DNA from 4 places in the Oceanobacillus sp. FSL W7-1304 genome. Region 2 is predicted to be linked to each of the others. Evidence: riboswitches for the same ligand, from Rfam matches in the RefSeq annotation. Region 2 holds a riboswitch; each other region holds the start of a gene.
The links. Region 2 has a riboswitch for S-adenosylmethionine ahead of NYE61_RS04765 (bifunctional homocysteine S-methyltransferase/methylenetetrahydrofolate reductase). Riboswitches for the same ligand answer to the same signal wherever they lie in the genome.

Region 1 (4,805 bases), 1.5 Mb from region 2:
TTGACGATGTGCGTTAAGAGCAGAAATATTGTGATTGATAATCATGATCAATCTACCTCCATGTTTTTAATTTTTAGCAAGTCACATCCTTGTGTCTCGCTTCATTATTTATATCGGCATGGTTTAGGAATGTTTTAGCAATTTTATTAAACTTTTTATTATGTCGGTAGATTAGTCATAAATAGACCACAGTACTACTTGGTCACCCAAAAAAGGACCTCCTCCTAAAGAAGGATGCCCTTATGCATTATTTAATAGAAATTTCTCTCCTAATTAGAATCCTTCAATCTATTTTTATAAACCGCTGTAAACGCCCTAATGGTTAATACAAAGACACCAATCAAGGCAACGAAAGCAGTGATAATTAAATCCATACTTATTCTACCTCCATTCCCTATTAACACTTTTACTCATTACTTTTCATTGCGATAAATCATCTATACCCCTATTAACCGGGAGTTAAACTTTCTATCTATTTAGAAATTGAATGGTGTTATGTTCTTAACTGTTGGACGCAATGTATTCCTGTTCTTCTACAACTATCGCTCCCCGCTCATCTAACCTCACAAACCGAATTGCTGCTATAAAGTAACTCAATACAGCTACAAACATAAACAACCCAAACAATCCACTATTATACGCCTGTTCAAAGTATAAAATATTAACCAGTGTAAAAATTACTCCTCCAATTAATCCCAAGTAACCAAAGCGATCTGTTTTTCTCAATCTTAAACTCGTTCTTCTATTAGCCAGCGTCACCAACGTAATTGTCAGGATATTAACCGAGCTTCCAATCCAAACCGGGTGTATGTTTAGATAAAATTCCTGTGGATGCCACCCGCCCAGGTAATACCATAACAGTCCACTAGTAAATCCAGTGAACAAGGAAGCAACTACAGCTCGCTTCGTTACCACCGGCCAGAATAATGCGGCTACTACCGGTGCAAACGTGGCACTATTTCGTATCGTCCAAGCAAATACATTCCACCATGCCGATTGCTCTGTTCGCAATAAGCCAAACGCAATCATCAGGCCGGTTAAAAGCAGCAGCGAGATTTTCGTATATTTAATAAGCTGGTCCCCTGTGGCATTTGGATTAATCGCACTTCCCACATCACGTCCGAGACTTGTGGCACCTGAGAACTGACAAGGTCCACCCCATCCGAGTGCACAACCCCATACACCAAGGAAAAATAAACCTACTAATGGGGCAGGCAAAACTTCCATCAAGTACTGGGGAATCGCGATAAGTCCAGTGGATGCATTCGGCACAACAGTGGCAGCTGATATTCCGAAGATAACGCCACCGACTATGAATGGAATCGCCATGAATCCAGCCATGACAAGTCCTTTTTGACCCTCTTCTGGCGAGCGGGAGGATAATGCCATTTGGAAAGCAGCCTGAGCCAGAATGACGTTAACGAGGAACGTCCCAAACCAGACGACAATTACTTGCAGTCCGACACTTCCAAAGTTAAACATTTCTGGACGCTCCATGTTCAATGCAGCTAAACCTGATATTCCGGGATTGATGAAAAAGGCAACAACTCCAATTACGATCATTAATCCGAATGCAAACATATTCATCGTTTGTGTAAAGGCAATGGACCACATGCCACCAGCTTGTAAATAGATAAAAAGTAAAATAGCAGTAAACGCAACGGATAAACTCAATGAAATACCTGTAAACACATGAAATGCAGAAGCAAATGCGATTGCCGTGGCAACGGACCACATGGGAAAGGCAAATGCAGTAATTGCTCCTGATAAGCCTTTTGCCGTTCTACCATACGTATCTCCTATCAAACCAGAAACCGTTACAAGCATCTTTTTCCGGAAAGAACGGATAATCAACAAAGCAATAATAAATATTTGAACCATTTCCGCCACCCCATACCAGATTGCGGAGATACCGGTTAAATAAGATAACTCCAAAATAGAGATAAATGTGGATCCCGAGAATAATCCAGTTATACAAAACGCAACAATCCATTTATTGAAATTCCGGTTTCCAACAAAATAACTATCTTTCTTTGTCACACGTCTTTTGGCAATTTGCCCTGCCGATATGAGCGCAAATGTATATCCTAATGCCAGTATAATTGTCCATACACCATATTCTGTCACAACTAGTCACTCCCTTAATATTTACATCACCTTATTCCAAACGAATATTCAATTACAAAGACAAAGCAAAAACCCCCTTCCATAAGAAGAGGGTAGATAAATTCAGGGCACCTCTTCTTATCTTCCAGACCAGTGTCTGATGGAATTGGCACAGTACTCAATAAATTGAGCCCGCTGCCGAGGTATCAAAGGGCCATATCCCTCCACCTCTCTAGATAAGAAGTTCAATATTCAATTGTATTAAAATTACACCTTCACGATGAAAAAGTCAATGTTATTTTAAAATTCAATTTATCTGTCAATCAATCGTTACATCACGCAAAAATGGGAAACTACTTGGATACTGATAAAATCCACTCACTTCATCCCTTAAACCAGCTTGCAATACAGAATGGTAAAGTGGAACGATTGGAGCTTCATCTACAATTATTTGTTGTGCTTCACTATATAGTTGCAGTCTTTCTTCTTCCGCTCCCTCTTGTCTTGCCTCCTCCAGCAACTCATCTACCTCATCATTCGCATAAAAAGACCTGTTTCCTGGATTTCCGGCATTTGCTGAATGAAACATCGGGTACAGTCCGTAATCCGCATCCAATGTTACAGTCCCCCAGCTTCCGATAAACATATCAACACCGCCATTACCAGTCACTTCTAAATAAGTTCCTACTTCGGTCATCTCAATGTCAATAGTGATACCAATTTCTTTTAGTTCTGCTTGGATAACCTGCGCGATATCCGATGTATTTGTATCGTAGGCCATGATTGTCGCATTGAAACCATCCTCATAGCCCGCTTCCTTTAATAGTTCCTTTGCTTCCTCAATGTTATAATCGATAGGCTCTACATCCTCATCATACCCAAACACGGTAGGCGCGAGCGGTCCTTTTGCTGGTAAAGCCACACCATTTAGTACCCCTTCGATAATTTCTTCTTTATTAATTGCTTTTGCAATCGCCTGTCTTACCCTAGGATCTGTAAATGGTTCTTTTGCTACATTGAAGCCAAGATAAGACATACTTGCGCTATCCGATTGTTTAACGTGTGTACCTTCATTCGTATCCACTTCGTCAATATTGCTTGTATTTACTGGATAAATGATATCCGAATCACCTGTTTGCAGCTCTGCAATTCGTGTTAAATCCTCTGGGACAAATTTAAAGGTTACCGAATTTACACCGGCCTTATCTCCCCAATAGTCTTCATTTTTTACAACTTTTATTTGTTCTCCACTTGTTCGGTCATCATATTTGAAATATCCTGTACCGATTGGGTTCTCATTAACTGTTGCAAACGGTTCTCCACCATTAGCTATTGCTTCATTATCCTTTTCAATCGCCTCAAGACTGATCATATGCCCGCCCGGATGTGCCAAATGAGATGGCAATGCTGAAAAAGGATATTTTGTATGAATCTGTACCGTATATTCGTCTACTACTTCCACGGAATCAATCATATCGAATAAAAAGGCTAGCGGTGAGCCCATATCAGGATCAAGAACGCGATCCAGGTTCGCTTTTACTACTTCCGCGTTAAATGCACTGTCATCATGGAACGTAACATCTTCTCTAAGCTTTGCTTCCCAGACAGTATCTTCAATTTGTTCAAGGCTCTCAGCTAAAGCTGGTTGAATCTCCAAATCTGTGTTTTGTTCAACCAACGTATCATAGATGGCATTCATCACATATAAGGAGTTACCATCATTTGCAGCGTGCGGATCCAGCGATACTGGCTCTGCAGCTAATCCAACTGTCAGATCCTTTTGTTCCTCTGCATTCTCTGATTCATCTGCTCCGTCACCAGCACATGCAGAAATAACCAATAAACCCGATATAAGTAAAATTAATAATAATGCTTTTTTCAATTTAACCACACTCCACGTGTTGATATTTTTACTACTTTTAATTTCTATGATTGTTTGCTCTCCATTATCCTCAATCAATTATGTATCTATTATGATCTGTTCAGTTATTTTAAGAACAGTTTATATCCCCCTCCTAGCAACGTCTATCTCTCAATTCAATTATTCAATAATACCGATGAATTTACTTTGAATTGAATATATAATAGCATTCAATGTTTTTAATTACAAACTAATTAACTATGAGAATAGCTCTTTTTCCTTACAATGAGATTCTAAACATCATAACATCACATATTCTGATATTTATTAGCAAATATATTAGTTTTACATTATAATTCTTAATATTTATGATGGATAATAGAAATCAAAGCAAGTATACGTTCCAATTAATAGAAAGCGCTATCAAAATTTGTTTGTTAGGGAAATACTTATCTAAAAAAGGAGTGGGATTAATGGGCAGTGAAAATGTTGTGAATACAAAAAGAAAGAATAATATTTTTAATCAAGAGATTTACGGAATAAAACTTCCAATATATCTTTTACTATTAGTACCTGCAATAGTAGGATTATACCTTGATGTCGTTCCTTCTAGTTTAATTACTGGTTTTATGATTACGATGGGCTTAGGTGGTTTGTTCATGTGGATGGGGGATTCCATTCCAAAATTCTCTGATTTTGGAGGAGGTACTATACTTTGCATCTTCCTACCCTCTCTACTAATTTATATCGGAATTTTGCCTGAAGTAACTGCTGAATTAGCTGCTGATTTCTATAGTGGTTTTGGATTCTCTAACCTAATTGTTGCAGGATTAATTGT
Region 2 (4,805 bases):
GGAAGTATCTAGGACGTGATCGTATAGTGTAAAATCGCCAACCGGTACAAGATCGATACCAATTTCTTTTTGCTTTTTTAAGTTTGCGAATCTAATGGCATCAGTTTTCTCTAAAAGTTCCTTTTCGGATAATTGCTTATTCCAGTATCCTTCCAAGGCGCGCTTCCATTTTCTTTTCTTCCCGATTCTTGGGTAACCTAAGTTTGAGCTAATCACATTTGTCATTTCATTTCCTCCTCATTTGTTTTCATCTTAATTCTTCCTATAGGCTGTGCGGGGTTGCTGACAACACCTCCTCGAAGTTACTTTTGGGGACTTTTTCCTGGATATATTCAATAAGACGAATAATCATGTCATAACGTGCGAAAGGTGTAATTAAATAGATACCATGGAAATATCGTAAGGATACATCAATAAGTTCCTTTGCTATTGAAATCCCTTGTTCAATCGATTTGTCTCGATCGTTCGAGACAAAGCGCATTTTATCTCTAACATCGTCATTTAATTTAATTCCTGGTACTTCATTGTGGAGAAATTCAGCATTTCTTGTTGATGTCAACGGCATAATTCCTATATAAATAGGTGTTTGGATGTGCGCTGTTGCTTCATGCAGCTGTATGATTTGCTCCTTATTGAAGATCGGTTGTGTTAGAAAATAATCGGCACCATAGCTAATCTTTTTTTCCATTCGTTTGACTGCCTTATCAAGATGAGCCACATTTGGATTAAAAGCTGCACCAACTTTGAAAGAAGTTTTCCGTCGTAAGGAATTACCAGAAAAGGAAAGCCCTTTATTAAATTGCTTGATTAGTTTAATTAGATCGAACGATGTTACATCAAAAACAGAAGTGGCACCTGGGAAGTCGCCGATTTTCGTTGGGTCTCCCGTAATTGCCAAAATTTCATGAATCCCTAACGTGTCGAGTCCCATTAAATGGGATTGCAGCCCGATTAAATTACGATCGCGGCAAGTTAAGTGAACGAGAGGTCTTAGCCCAACCTCTTGTTTTATTTTTTCGGCGATCGCAATATTGCTAATTCTTGGTGATGCTAACGAGTTGTCAGCTAATGTAATTGCATCGACACCAGCCTTCTTTAATGCCTTCACGCCTTCCATATATGCGTCTGTTTGCAGATGCTTCGGAGCATCTAGCTCAACGATGATGGAATGTCTTTTCTTTACGATATCGACTAAAGGGGTCTCTTTAGTCGTCTGATTACGTGTTACTTCAATAGGGGAAGGCTTTCTAATAATCTTCTTTTCCGTTAATGGCTTTAAATTACGAACTCCTTGCGCTAATCCTTTGATATGCTCAGGGGTTGTTCCGCAGCAACCGCCAAGCAAGCGAACACCTTCATTGCGAAAATCTTCGGCGCATCGAGTGAAATAGTCAGGTTTATTTTCGTAAACGAGCTTGCCCTCGTGATAAGCTGGCAGACTAGCGTTTGGGTAAGCCGCTAAGAATGTCTTATCTGACAATGGAACATCTTTTAATGATTGCAGCATATGAAATGGACCTAAGTGACAGTTGACGCCAACAATATTACTACCCGTATCTTCTAGCCGTTGTAAAGCATCCTTTAGCTGGATACCATTTTCAAGAATACCTGGTACGTGCATGGAGACATTTGTGATAATCGGTATTGTTGTTTCTTCTCGGGCAATTTCTAATACGGTTAATAGCTCATCAAGATTGTAATAGGTTTCTAAAATAAGGCCATCTACACCTTCTAACAGTAAGCAATATAGCTGTTCTCGAAAGCTTCGTTTGATTTCTTCTTTTGTATCATTTAATGCTTGTGCGCCATGTATCCCTCCGATAGTTCCGAGAACAAAAGTGTCTTTTTTAGCAGCCTTTCTAGCAAGTTCCACTGCTTTGGTATTGATTTTTTTAACTTGATCTTCTAAGCCATAACGAGCAAGCTTAATGTAATTTGCTCCGTACGTATTGGTTTGGATTAAATCGGATCCCGCCTCAATATATGATCGATGAATACGGGTAATTTGTTCCTCATGTGTTAAATTCAATTCTTCAAAGCAACGGTCAACGCCGTATGAATACAGCAAAGTTCCCATTGCACCGTCACCAATAAGGATCCTTTCTTCAAGAGCACTTAATAAACTCATTTTTCTGTCCTCCTTTATCGTTAAAAGTAGCAATTACCTCATTTCATTTTCTTCACTACCTTTTAATTCACTCCTTTGAAGCTGTCATTAGTGGAAAATTGTATTCGTGGTGATAAGAAAAGGTGGGAAAACATAAAAAGACCCCTTCCGAAAAGAAGAGGTCATGTATGTATTATTCACTTTACTCTTCTTATCTACCAAGCATTAATGCTTGTTGGAATTAGCACAGTACTTAAAAAAGCCTGTTGCCGAGGTATCGTAGGGCCAAATCCCTCCACCTCTCTGGATAAGAAAATAACGAATATTCAGTTGTTAAATCCATTTTGCATAAATTTTATAGTTTTGTCAATTGTTTTATTAAATACATTTTTGTTATTATTAAAACAAATTTGTGGTGTTGCTAAGATATGTGCATTTTTAGGATACAATATAAAATAATATGAATGAAAGGTTCATTCATTAAATGTGTTTTATTCAAATTTCATGTCATTTATTTTGTTTTATATCCAAGTAAAAAGGAGGTTTTATCTTTGCAAGTGAGAATGGAATTAACATATCGTACAAAAAAGGGATTAGAGACGATGCTTAGCTCAGATATGATGCAAGCTGGACAAGCCGTCATCATTGCTGAAGACATGGAGAAAACTGGAAGAATCAAGCAATTAACATTTATTGATAGCAATGATAGAAGCTGGACCTATAAGCAATTAAAGAAATACATGGAAGAAATTAAAACGGAACCGCATGATATAACTGTCTATTTTGATGGTGGATTTGACTTGAAGACAGATAAAGCAGGTCTTGGCTGTGTCATTTACTATGAGCAAAATGAAAAGGCCTATCGGATAAGAAAAAATGCTTTAGTGGAAGGCCTTATAAATAATAATGAAGCAGAATATGCGGCGCTTCATTTAGGATTAACTGAATTAGAGCTATTAGGTGTGCACCACTTACCAGTAACATTTGTTGGAGATTCAAAGGTTGTCATTCATCAGTTGGATGGGGAATGGCCATGCTATGAAAAGGAGCTATCAGCATGGATTAATCGGATTGAACAAAAGTTAGAACAGCTTGGAATTGCCCCAACTTATAAAGATGTGTCCCGGAAAATGAACCGTGAGGCTGATCAATTAGCAACACAGGCCCTACAAGAGATTGAAATTATGAGTCATCGTGAGCGCTGATAGATAATCAATCATACAGACAAATTAGCTAATCCGGTAGTTTAGAAAACCTTTCCATCTAACTTCAAATGAGTTGTTTTTCGTAATACATTATATTATCATTTAACTGTTGTTTAATTTAAAAAATAATAGTTGTGCACTATTTCACGAAGCAGTACAGTATAAAATTTTGGTAGTTGTAAAGGAGCAGGGCATTGAATATAGGGATTGATAAGATAGGTTTTTATACACCGCATTTATATGTAGATATGAACAAATTAGCTGTTGCAAGAGACATAGAGCCGGAAAAGTTCACCGTTGGAATTGGACAGGAAAAAATGGCGATTCCGCCTATTACACAAGACCCGGTTACATTGGCTGCGAACGCTGCACTTGGGATTTTAAACGAGGCAGATAAAGAGAAAATCGATTTTGTTATTTTTGGTACCGAATCAGGTATTGATAACTCGAAGTCTGCAGGGGTCTATGTACATAATTTACTTGGGTTAAATCCCCATGCACGTACTGTTGAAATGAAGCAGGCATGCTACGGTGCAACTGCTGGAATTCAATTGGCAAAAGGGCATATTGCATTAAATCCGGAAAGCAAGGTATTGGTAATAGGTTCTGATATCGCGAGGTACGGTCTAAATACCGCCGGTGAATCCACACAAGGTGCAGGAGCAGTTGCGATGGTGATTAGTGCAAATCCAAGAATCATGGTCCTTGAAGAGCATAGTGCTTATTTTACAAATGACATTATGGATTTCTGGAGACCGATTTACTCTGACAAAGCGTTTGTTGATGGAAAGTTTTCCAATGAGCAATACATATACTTCTTTTCGAAGGTTTGGGAGCAGTATAAAGAAAAGTCAGGTCTTGAATTGAAAGATTTTGAGGCAATTTGTTACCACTTGCCATATACAAAGATGGGATTAAAGGCGTTACGTACGATTTTAGATGAAGGTACAGAGGAAGACAACGAAAGATTGGTTGCGAATTATCAAGTAAGTACGCAATATAATCGAAGCGTTGGAAACATCTACACGGGATCTTTATACTTAAGCTTGTTATCGCTTCTTGAACTTAACGAGGGATTAGAAGCCGGATCAAGGGTTGGTTTATACAGCTATGGTTCAGGCGCTGTTGGAGAATTTTTTACTGGGATTCTACAGTCCGATTATCGTGAGCATCTTCACATCAATGATCATAAACATTTATTTGATTCAAGAATGGAAGTAACTGTTCCCGAATATGAAAAACTATTTGAGGAGACCCTACCAGTTGATGGTTCGACATTAGAGCTTGATATTACAAAGGATACTGCTGCAATTTGTCTAAGTGGAGTAGAAGATAATAAGCGTTTGTATGTAAGGAAGTAGGAATTCAGTATACTAGAAACTTCTAGATTATATACAAACACGTTATCATAAAAAATTGAAATTAGCTTAATTTTATGTTAGAATATTCTAATAGTACATTTTGAGATAATATTCACTTCTTCCTAGGGAAAT
Region 3 (4,805 bases), 160 kb from region 2:
TCTGTCTGGGTTAACTGTGCAAAGTTAATCGCATAATCTTTAGAGTCCTGTGCATACACATAGATGGAAGTCTCCGATCCGACGAGCGCGATATCCGCTCCACCAGAAAGAAGTGCCGTCATTGTCGTATCTCCACCCCATGTTGTCTGAAGTTCTACCTCCAGTCCTTCTTCCTCAAAAAAACCTTTCTCGAGCGCTACATATTGTGGTGCATAAAAGAGGGAGCGAGTGACCTCTGCTAAGCTGATTTTAGTTGTCTGCGCTGAATTACAAGCAGAAAGGAAAATGAGGAAAACAACTGTTACAACAGCAATCAATTTAATTTTTCTCATACGTTTCGTTCCTTTCAGAATACGTGATCATTTATCAACACAGTTTATGCGAAACTGGAAAATGTGTGAATGCCTAGTTGAGGTGAGGGCGAGAGGGAATAGTAAAGGTTTTGAAACTGCAGATTTAAGTATAGTGGTGCGGGAATTTAAGGTTACAGAGCCTTAGTGCATGGGTCTGGACTAATAACCTGGGCAATAGAATAGCGTGTGTAAAATGGAGCAAAAATCCGAAATATACAGTTATAGTCAAAGGGGGAAATCGATCTATCGGTTATAAGTAAAAATTGGAGGGAGGAACATAAAAAGCCAGCCCATAAAAACAGGCTGGCTATCAGCATGATGCTGATACTGACTCCACTCATATAAATAAAATCCTTTTGGGATGAGTAAACAGAATTATTACCCTTGGTAAACCGGGCCGGCTTCTTTAATTGCATCACTTGCATTATTGAATTTCTTGAAATTCTCATGGAATTTTAATGCTAGTGATTTTGCCGTCTCCTCATATGCTGTTTGATCATTCCATGTTTTTTTCGGAATGAGTACTTCATCTGGAACTCCTGGAACATGCATTGGAATTTCTAATCCGAAAATTTCATCTTTTACAGTTTCCATTGAATTCAGCTCGCCTTCTAGAGCAGAGTGAATCATTGCACGCGTATAGGATAGCTTCATACGGTTTCCAACACCGTAAGATCCGCCAGTCCAGCCAGTATTAACTAAGAACACATTTGAATTGTACATATCAATTTTTTCACCTAGCATTTCAGCATATTTTGCTGGTGCCAAAGGTAGAAAAGGAGAACCAAAGCATGCTGAGAAAGTTGCTTGCGGTTCTGTTACTCCGCGCTCTGTACCTGCAAGTTTGCTCGTATAGCCGCTTAGGAAATGATACATTGCTTGCTCTTTCGTTAATTTACTGATTGGCGGCAGTGTCCCAGAAGCATCTGCTGTTAAAAAGATGATTGTATTTGGATGGCCAGCAACGCTTGGTGACACAATGTTATCAATATTCTCAAGCGGGTATGCAGCACGCGTATTCTCTGTTAATGTCGTATCATCATAATCAGGAATTCGTGATTTTTCATTTAAAACGACATTTTCGAGTACAGAACCATAGCGAATGGCATTGAAAATTTGGGGTTCTTTTTCCTCCGATAGGTTAATACATTTTGCATAGCATCCACCTTCAATATTGAACACGCCATTCGGGCTCCAGCCATGCTCATCATCTCCAATTAGACGGCGGTAAGGATCAGCGGATAATGTTGTTTTTCCTGTGCCGGAAAGGCCGAAGAACAGGGCTACATCACCTTCTAGACCAACATTTGCTGAGCAATGCATGGACAAAACATCTCGCTTTGGCAGCAAGTAGTTCATCACTGAGAAGATAGATTTTTTTATTTCACCGGCATATTCAGTACCTCCAATTAAAACAACACGTTTCTTAAAGGAGATTAAGATAAATGTTTCCGAATTTGTTCCATCGACAGCTGGATCTGCTTTGAAATTTGGAGCAGAAACAACAGTAAACTCTGCTTGGTGATTTTCTAACTCTTCATCTGTTGGCGTGATAAACAATTGACGTGAGAAAAGATTATGCCATGCGTATTCATTGATGACTTGAATTGGCAGGCGATAATTTTTATCCGCACCAGCAAACCCTTGAAACTGATAAAGTTCATCTTTTTCTTTTAAATAATCTATTACTTTTCTGTAAAGATTATCAAATACTTTTTCTTCGATTGGACGGTTTACCTTTCCCCAGTCAACAAAATCTGTACAAACCTCATCTTTTACAATAAATTTATCTTCGGGAGAACGCCCAGTATATTTTCCAGTAGTTGCTCGAATTGCACCCGTAGAAGTAAGACTTCCTTCTTGATAACGTAAAATTTTTTCTACTAATTGTGCTACCGACAAATTAATATGCATATTATTGTGTTCATTTAACTCTTTAATTAATGATCTCTCCACCGTTTTCATGTCATTATCTCCTGCCTTTTTAAGGATTTTATACGTTTGTGACAACTTTTATTTTCTTAAGATGCTTATTAGTATAACACATTTATATTATTAGTCCATACTATTTAAAAATAAATTATAAAAAATATATAATAGCCCACCATCCGAAAATAGTTGACACCTACAGCTACTTTCGTTAATCTAAAGGTTGAACGGATACTCTTATTCAGAGTTGGTGGAGGGACAGACCCGATGAAACCCAGCAACCATCACATGATGTGAATTGGTGCTAACCTGATGCAAGGAACACTTCCTTGAACAATAAGAGCGAAAGGCCAGTATACCCTTTCCTCATGTCTTTGAAGGAAAGGCTTTTTTGTTTTTTATAGAGAAGTTATATATAAAATGATATTCATAGAAAAGCGATTGACCTGGTCAGTGGGAAAAGTTTTACCTTTTGAAGGTACTTTGAATAATATATGTAGAACATTTAAATTAGAGTTCCGTAACATACAATAAAGGAGAGTTTAGCCTAATGGCTGTAAATCGACGTTTATTTACTTCAGAATCAGTAACAGAAGGTCATCCAGACAAAATGTCAGACCAAATTTCAGATGCTATCCTAGATGAAATTTTAAAAAAGGATCCGAATGCACGAGTTGCGTGTGAAACAACTGTAACAACTGGATTAGTGTTAGTAGCGGGGGAAATTTCGACAAGCACATATGTAGATATTCCTGCTATTGTAAGAGAAACGATAAAAGGAATTGGCTATACTCGAGCTAAATATGGTTTTGACTCGGAAACATGTGCTGTAATGACGGCAATTGATGAGCAGTCAGCAGATATTGCTGGCGGTGTTGACACCGCACTAGAAGCACGCCAAGGAAAAATGAGTGAGGATGAAATTGATGCAATAGGTGCTGGAGATCAAGGGTTAATGTTTGGTTTTGCTTGTGATGAAACCGAAGAGCTTATGCCACTACCGATTTCATTAGCGCATAAATTAGCGAAGCGCCTTGCTGATGTAAGAAAAGAAAAAATTGTAGATTACCTGCGCCCGGATGGGAAAACACAGGTTACTGTAGAATATGATGAAAATGATCAGCCTATCCGAATCGACACAATCGTTATATCTACACAGCATCACCAAGATACCACTACTGAACAAATTGAAAAAGATATGATTGAGCATGTGGTTCGTGCCGTTGTACCTGCTGATCTCTTGGATGAAAACACAAAGTATTTCATTAACCCAACTGGTCGTTTTGTAATTGGGGGACCACAGGGGGATGTAGGACTTACTGGTCGTAAAATCATCGTAGACACATACGGTGGGTATGCACGACATGGCGGTGGAGCATTTAGTGGAAAGGATGCTACGAAAGTAGATCGCTCTGCTGCATATGCAGCTCGCTATGTTGCAAAAAACATCGTTGCTGCAGGTCTTGCGAAGTCATGTGAGGTTCAATTGGCGTATGCAATTGGTGTAGCAGAGCCTGTATCCATTGCGATTAATACATTTGGTACTGGAAAGGTAAGCGAGGAAACACTTGTAGCTGCGGTTCGCAAATTATTCGATCTTCGCCCAGCAGGAATTATTCGGATGCTCGACCTTCGTCAGCCAATATTTAAAAACACAGCAGCATATGGTCATTTTGGTAGAACGGATGTTGCATTTTCATGGGAAAAAACAGATAAAGTTGATGAGTTAATCGCATTGACAAAATAATATTATAGCTGTACAGCTCTTATTGAGTTGTGCAGCTTTTTGTTTAGCTGATGGAGTTTGGGCTAGCATACGATTTATAATCTAGAAAGAGAGGAATGCTCATGTACTATTATGAAGATAATAGTGGTCTACTACTGGATATTGTCATATTAATAGGTGTGCTTTCACTTATTATTTTTATATTTAATTCGATCATGAGAATATTATTGCACGTGAAGCGTCCAAAATGGTTTTCTAATAATTATGTGAACGATATACATGAAAAGTATGATAAAAGGTTACGATTAATAGCTGTCATTGCATACATAGGTGCTGGATTTTATTTCATTTATACAACTATTTCCTCGAGTTCTGATGTTACGCTGTATTTATTTTTACTTGGCATGATCTTCACTGGTATACAGGAATTGTTTCGAGCATACATGGAGTGGAAATACCTAGAAGGGAAAAATGATTATCTATTTACGCTCAGTCAAGTTATATTTATTTCCACACTTGTCATTGTAGCGTTGAGGTCTGAGTTCTTTGGTCTTCTAGGGTGATAAACAGAGGAGCTTGATCTATTATTTCAAGCCCCTAACTGATTAATGTCCCATATTTGTATTTTCCTTATAATATTTACCTTTTTCTACATAAGATGTACGAACCCGTTCCATTTCCGCATAATCTTTTTCAGATAGCTCGCGTACAACCTTTGCCGGTCTTCCCATTACTAACGTGTTAGGAGGTACTTTCTTTCCGGGTGGCACAAGACTTCCTGCACCAACGAATGCATT
Region 4 (4,805 bases), 1.1 Mb from region 2:
GTATTTTCCGCTTTTTGCTTCTGCTTCGCTATTGTAGTTCGTATTTGTGTTAATATCGTACGTGTAAATATTCCCATCCTTATCCTCAATAAATTCGATTCCTGCAATACGAATATTATTCGCCGCTAGGACACGCTCATATTTTTCTAATACTGGATGATTAAATCCCTCACGAATTTGAAACTTAGCTGGCTGGGCACTTTCTTCACCCACCGGGCAAAAAAGATCATCGATTGTGCAACCATCTGCCGGACATAATTCAAATCCCTCTGATGTATCCACACGCACAGCATAAAGGAACTTTCCATTAACAAACTCACATCGCGTAATATAGGATTCCGGAGATTCAATATACTCTTGAAGTAACGTAACGCCATCAACCGGCTCTTCAAACGACTCCCCTTCCACATAATTTTGCAGTGCGTTTATGGAAGTAAATAATTGAACGCCCAAGCCTTTACCTGCACGATTATGCTTCGTTATAAACTTCTTCCCTTTAAAAGCTTCTGCTGCTTGTAAAATATTTTCTTTCCCTACAGCTGCAATTGTCTTTGGTGTCTTAACACCATACTTTTCAAGCTCAAGATATTGCAGAACCTTGCTTACTTCAAGCTGCAGTGCACGACTGCCGTTTATTACAGTTCTTCCATGATGCTCTAACCACGCGAGTACAGCATTCGTTAATTCTGGTGCAAACCGATTTCCACGGGTATGTGACGAGGCACTCATCCGATTGTAAAAAACCCCTTCTGGAGGTGCTGCACTAAGATCAACCGTACCATTATCAAGCAACCAATCTTCATAAGGTAAATTAAGCTCTTTTAATCGATTAATTAAATGCTCTGTCCACTCATTATTTTCATGGATAACGTATATTTTACTCATTTATAATTCTCCCCTAACTTAGATATGCGTTAATGAATTACGTAATTCTTCAACCTTAGGCATTACTTGCTTTGCAAAGCGTTCCAATTCTTCAAGCTGTGGAGAGCATTGTAATAATAGTTGATCTACTCCGGCTGCTTCATAAGCTAAAATTCGCTTTGCAATTTGTTCCGGTGTGCCAACAAGATTCGGACGCAATCCCCGGTTTGATACTGAGTAATCTTGCAATTTAAGCTGTTGCTCAAGCTCTGACTTCGTTGTAAAATCTTTCATACCTGCATAGCCTGCAGCATCTTTAACTGTCGTAATACGGTGTAATTCTTCCTGTGCCTCTTCCTCCGTATCTCTGCAAATAACATAGGCAGCCATACTAAATGATTGCAATGCTTCTTTTTCAGCCTTCTTTCTACGTCTCTTCATATCTTCAATTTTATTCCTAACTTCTTCCACCGTTCCGCCATGCATCACATATGCGTCACAATAAGCTGTAATAACTTGCTTTCCTTTTTCACTCTCACCACCAGCATATAAAATTGGATTTGGCCGTTGAACTGGCTTTGGTGATAAATTTGTATTTTTAATGTTATAAAACTTTCCATCATAAGAAAATGTCTCTTCCGTCCATAATCCTTTTAAAACTTCTAAAAATTCACTTGTACGATCATAGCGATCATTATGCTCTGTAAATTCTCCACCATACTGTTTGGCCTCTTCCTCCCACCAACCAGAGACAACATTTAAAGTGAATCGACCATTGCTAATTTGGTCAATATTTGCGGCCATTTTAGCAGTTACCGCCGGGTTATGGAATACCGGTCGGACAGCGGTCATAATTTCCATTTTCTCGGTAACAGCTGCCAGTGCTGCGGCAGTTGTCCATGCTTCAATAGAATCGGCTTCAATCCCTTTAATATCATTCAAATATAATTCAGCTATTAACGTTGTATCATAACCCCACGTTTCAGCGTGTTGAATGACTTTCTTTGCGTAATCAAATGTTGGTGGCATATTTTCATCCTCTACATTCCTTAGCCATCCACCAAAAATCGGTAACCAAAACCCATATTTCATTGTTCCATCTCCTCCTAACTTCTGTTCAACAAAAAACCTCTATTCTAGGATAAGAATAGAGGTTTTACATATTATGTATGTATGCTCTTCTTATCTTCCAAGCAGTCCGCTTGATGGAATTAGCACAGTATTCTTAAATGAACCTGTTGCCGAGGATTCTTTGGGCCATGTCCCTCCACCTCTCGTGATAAGATAAATCAAATAATGAAGTTGTTGGTTGAATAATAATATAGAACTTAAGAAATGTCAATCAATTAATTCTTATAATTCTTAGTTGACTTATATGATTTGATATATTAGAATATATCCAACAATTGAAAATTCTTATCAAGAGAAGCTGAGGGAACTGGCCCTATGACGCTTCAGCAACCACTAATTATTTTAGAAAGGTGCTACTTCCAGCAAGATTTTTTCTTGAGAGATAAGAGCTGATAAATGATGTAGTGTACCCTCTTTTCTCTTTTTAGAAGAAAAGGGGGTTTTTTACTCGTATTAAATATTTAGTACCTGTCAACTAAATTTAAACTGTGAACTAACTGCTGTGGTATGAGCAATTCCGCTAAATATACACAATGATCTAGCACTAGCGGTGGAAACAAACAGTGACTTCTGCCGGGGGACGGAGCCATAGTGAGACTTCAAAAACGACAGTTCAAAAAGGTTCACGGGTCCCCCGAATAAAGCGTAGTGTGTTTCCGTAGCGAGTATACGTACCAATCCATCATTACAGATTAGTGCAGTTTCTCAAAAGTCTAATATTAACCAGTGTTTCGTAGAGTACAAATAAAAAGCTAAAGGAGAATGTTTACATGAGCGAGATTGTAATTCTATCCGGAAGTCCTTCTGAGTTTTCAAGATCTGAGCAGGTGCTTAAATATTTAGGTACTTTATTAGAAGGTGAGCAATTCTCAGTAACGCATATTTCCGTAAAAGATGTAGCCTATGAAGATTTATTTCAAGGAAATTTCAATAGTACTGCTGTTAAAGAAATTGCAGTCAAAATCCAACATGCCAAAGGACTAATCGTCGGATCACCAGTATATAAAGGAGCATATTCCGGTGTGCTAAAAGCTTTGATTGATATATTGCCACAGGATATTTTGAAACATAAGCCAGTACTACCGCTTATGACAGGTGGAAGTCCCTCCCATTTACTTGCTGTCGAATATACGTTAAAGCCAGTTCTTGCTACATTAAAAGCACATAATTTAAAAGGTCTTTACCTATTGGATAGACAGATTGATAAGCAAAATCCCCTTCCAATTATTGATGAAGATATTTTACAACGAACAAAAAAACAACTCTTTTACTTTGTTCAGCTTATAAATAATCCAGTTGCTAGAGAAGTTGTTACGTACTAAAGATGCTATTCAATAATAAAAAGGGAGAAATAATATGACAAAAAAGCGTATTTTTTTAAATGCTTTCGATATGAATACTCCGGGACATCAATCACCTGGACTATGGACACATCCAGATGATCAGTCGCATCGATACAAAGATAGTGCCTATTGGACTGAGCTTGCAAAAACATTAGAAAATGGAAGATTCGATGCAGTCTTTATTGCAGATGTATTAGGGACCTATGATGTATATGGTGAATCCCGTGATGCAGCAGTAAGAAATGGTGTGCAATCACCAGTTAATGATCCATTTCTAATTGTTCCATACATGGCAGCAGTGACAAAGCATCTCGGTTTTGGAATTACTGCTTCTGTGACACATGAGCATCCATACACATTTGCTCGTAAAATCAGTACGTTAGATCATTTAACAAATGGACGTATTGGCTGGAACATCGTTACCTCTTATTTAAAAAGCGCAGCTGTTAATATGGGATTAGAAGATCAGATTAATCATGATGAACGCTATAATATTGCGGAGGAATATTTGGAAGTTTGCTATAAGCTTTGGGAAGAAAGCTGGGAAGATGATGCGGTAAAGCTTGACAAAGAAAATCGCGTTTTTACAGATCCAAGTAAAGTTCATGATATTAACCATCAAGGAAAATATTACCGGGTCCCTGGTGCTCATCTATGTGAGCCTTCTCCCCAACGGACCCCTGTTCTTTATCAGGCGGGCGCATCCAAAAAGGGGCGTGCTTTTGCTGCTAATAATGCGGAGCTTGTTTTCATTGGCGCACCAACGATTGCAACAGCAAAAGCAACCGTGGATAAACTGCAAGAAGATATCGAACGGGCAGGAAGATCCAAAGAAGAAATAAAAATTCTTACGATGTTTGTACCGATTGTTGGCAAAACAGAAGCAGAGGCTAAAGAAAAATATAAAGACTATCAACAATATATAAGTGCAGAAGGTGCACTAGCACTATTCGGTGGGTGGACTGGAGTCGATTTATCCCAGTACGCAAAGGATCAAGAAATCAGTTATATCGAAAATGATTCGATTCGGTCCGCACTTGAAAATTTCACAAAAATCCATCCTGATCGACCATCAACAGTAGAGGATGTTATCCAAACAATTGGTATTGGTGGAATGGGAGCAACGGCAATTGGCGCTCCCGAACAGATTGCAGATGAGATGGAGCGATGGGTCAACGAAGCTGGTATAGACGGATTTAACATCGCATATGCCATTACTCCAGGGTCTTTTAATGATTTCGTTGAGCTCGTCATACCTGTTTTACAAGAAAGAGGGCTTGTTCAAACCGAATATGAAGGAAGTACTTTAAGAGATAACTTATTTGGAAAAGGCGATAAGCTCCTTGATACGCATCCTGGAAGGAAAAAACACTTGCTTGTAAAGTAGAAATAACTAAAAAAGAAAGCATGCCATTTCATTATAGGCATGCTTTTTTACTGGTGAGTTTACCATTCAATGTCTGTGCT

Region 1: it holds a riboswitch for S-adenosylmethionine, as region 2 does, so the genes downstream of both, NYE61_RS12520 (sodium:solute symporter family protein) here and NYE61_RS04765 (bifunctional homocysteine S-methyltransferase/methylenetetrahydrofolate reductase) in region 2, are expected to answer to the same signal.
Region 3: it holds a riboswitch for S-adenosylmethionine, as region 2 does, so the genes downstream of both, metK (methionine adenosyltransferase) here and NYE61_RS04765 (bifunctional homocysteine S-methyltransferase/methylenetetrahydrofolate reductase) in region 2, are expected to answer to the same signal.
Region 4: it holds a riboswitch for S-adenosylmethionine, as region 2 does, so the genes downstream of both, ssuE (NADPH-dependent FMN reductase) here and NYE61_RS04765 (bifunctional homocysteine S-methyltransferase/methylenetetrahydrofolate reductase) in region 2, are expected to answer to the same signal.

What each region holds. Positions count from the first base shown of each region.
Region 1 covers NZ_CP150211.1:2,469,475-2,474,279, forward strand. The annotation lists gene hag (flagellin Hag) at 1-45, opposite strand, end outside; gene NYE61_RS12520 (sodium:solute symporter family protein) at 502-2,127, opposite strand; SAM riboswitch class I at 2,242-2,349, opposite strand; gene NYE61_RS12525 (glutathione ABC transporter substrate-binding protein) at 2,426-3,988, opposite strand; gene NYE61_RS12530 (2-hydroxycarboxylate transporter family protein) at 4,441-4,805, shown strand, end outside.
Region 2 covers NZ_CP150211.1:934,258-939,062, reverse strand. The annotation lists gene metE (5-methyltetrahydropteroyltriglutamate--homocysteine S-methyltransferase) at 1-225, opposite strand, end outside; gene NYE61_RS04765 (bifunctional homocysteine S-methyltransferase/methylenetetrahydrofolate reductase) at 263-2,128, opposite strand; SAM riboswitch class I at 2,316-2,421, opposite strand; gene NYE61_RS04760 (reverse transcriptase-like protein) at 2,659-3,312, shown strand; gene NYE61_RS04755 (hydroxymethylglutaryl-CoA synthase) at 3,507-4,673, shown strand.
Region 3 covers NZ_CP150211.1:1,091,425-1,096,229, reverse strand. The annotation lists gene NYE61_RS05435 (ABC transporter substrate-binding protein) at 1-332, opposite strand, end outside; gene pckA (phosphoenolpyruvate carboxykinase (ATP)) at 732-2,318, opposite strand; SAM riboswitch class I at 2,517-2,625, shown strand; gene metK (methionine adenosyltransferase) at 2,833-4,029, shown strand; gene NYE61_RS05420 (DUF4181 domain-containing protein) at 4,131-4,571, shown strand; gene NYE61_RS05415 (gamma carbonic anhydrase family protein) at 4,614-4,805, opposite strand, start outside.
Region 4 covers NZ_CP150211.1:4,067,628-4,072,432, reverse strand. The annotation lists gene NYE61_RS20010 (alpha-L-glutamate ligase) at 1-885, opposite strand, end outside; gene NYE61_RS20005 (LLM class flavin-dependent oxidoreductase) at 904-1,956, opposite strand; SAM riboswitch class I at 2,044-2,150, opposite strand; SAM riboswitch class I at 2,278-2,384, shown strand; gene ssuE (NADPH-dependent FMN reductase) at 2,766-3,317, shown strand; gene NYE61_RS19995 (LLM class flavin-dependent oxidoreductase) at 3,352-4,725, shown strand; gene NYE61_RS19990 (hypothetical protein) at 4,792-4,805, opposite strand, start outside.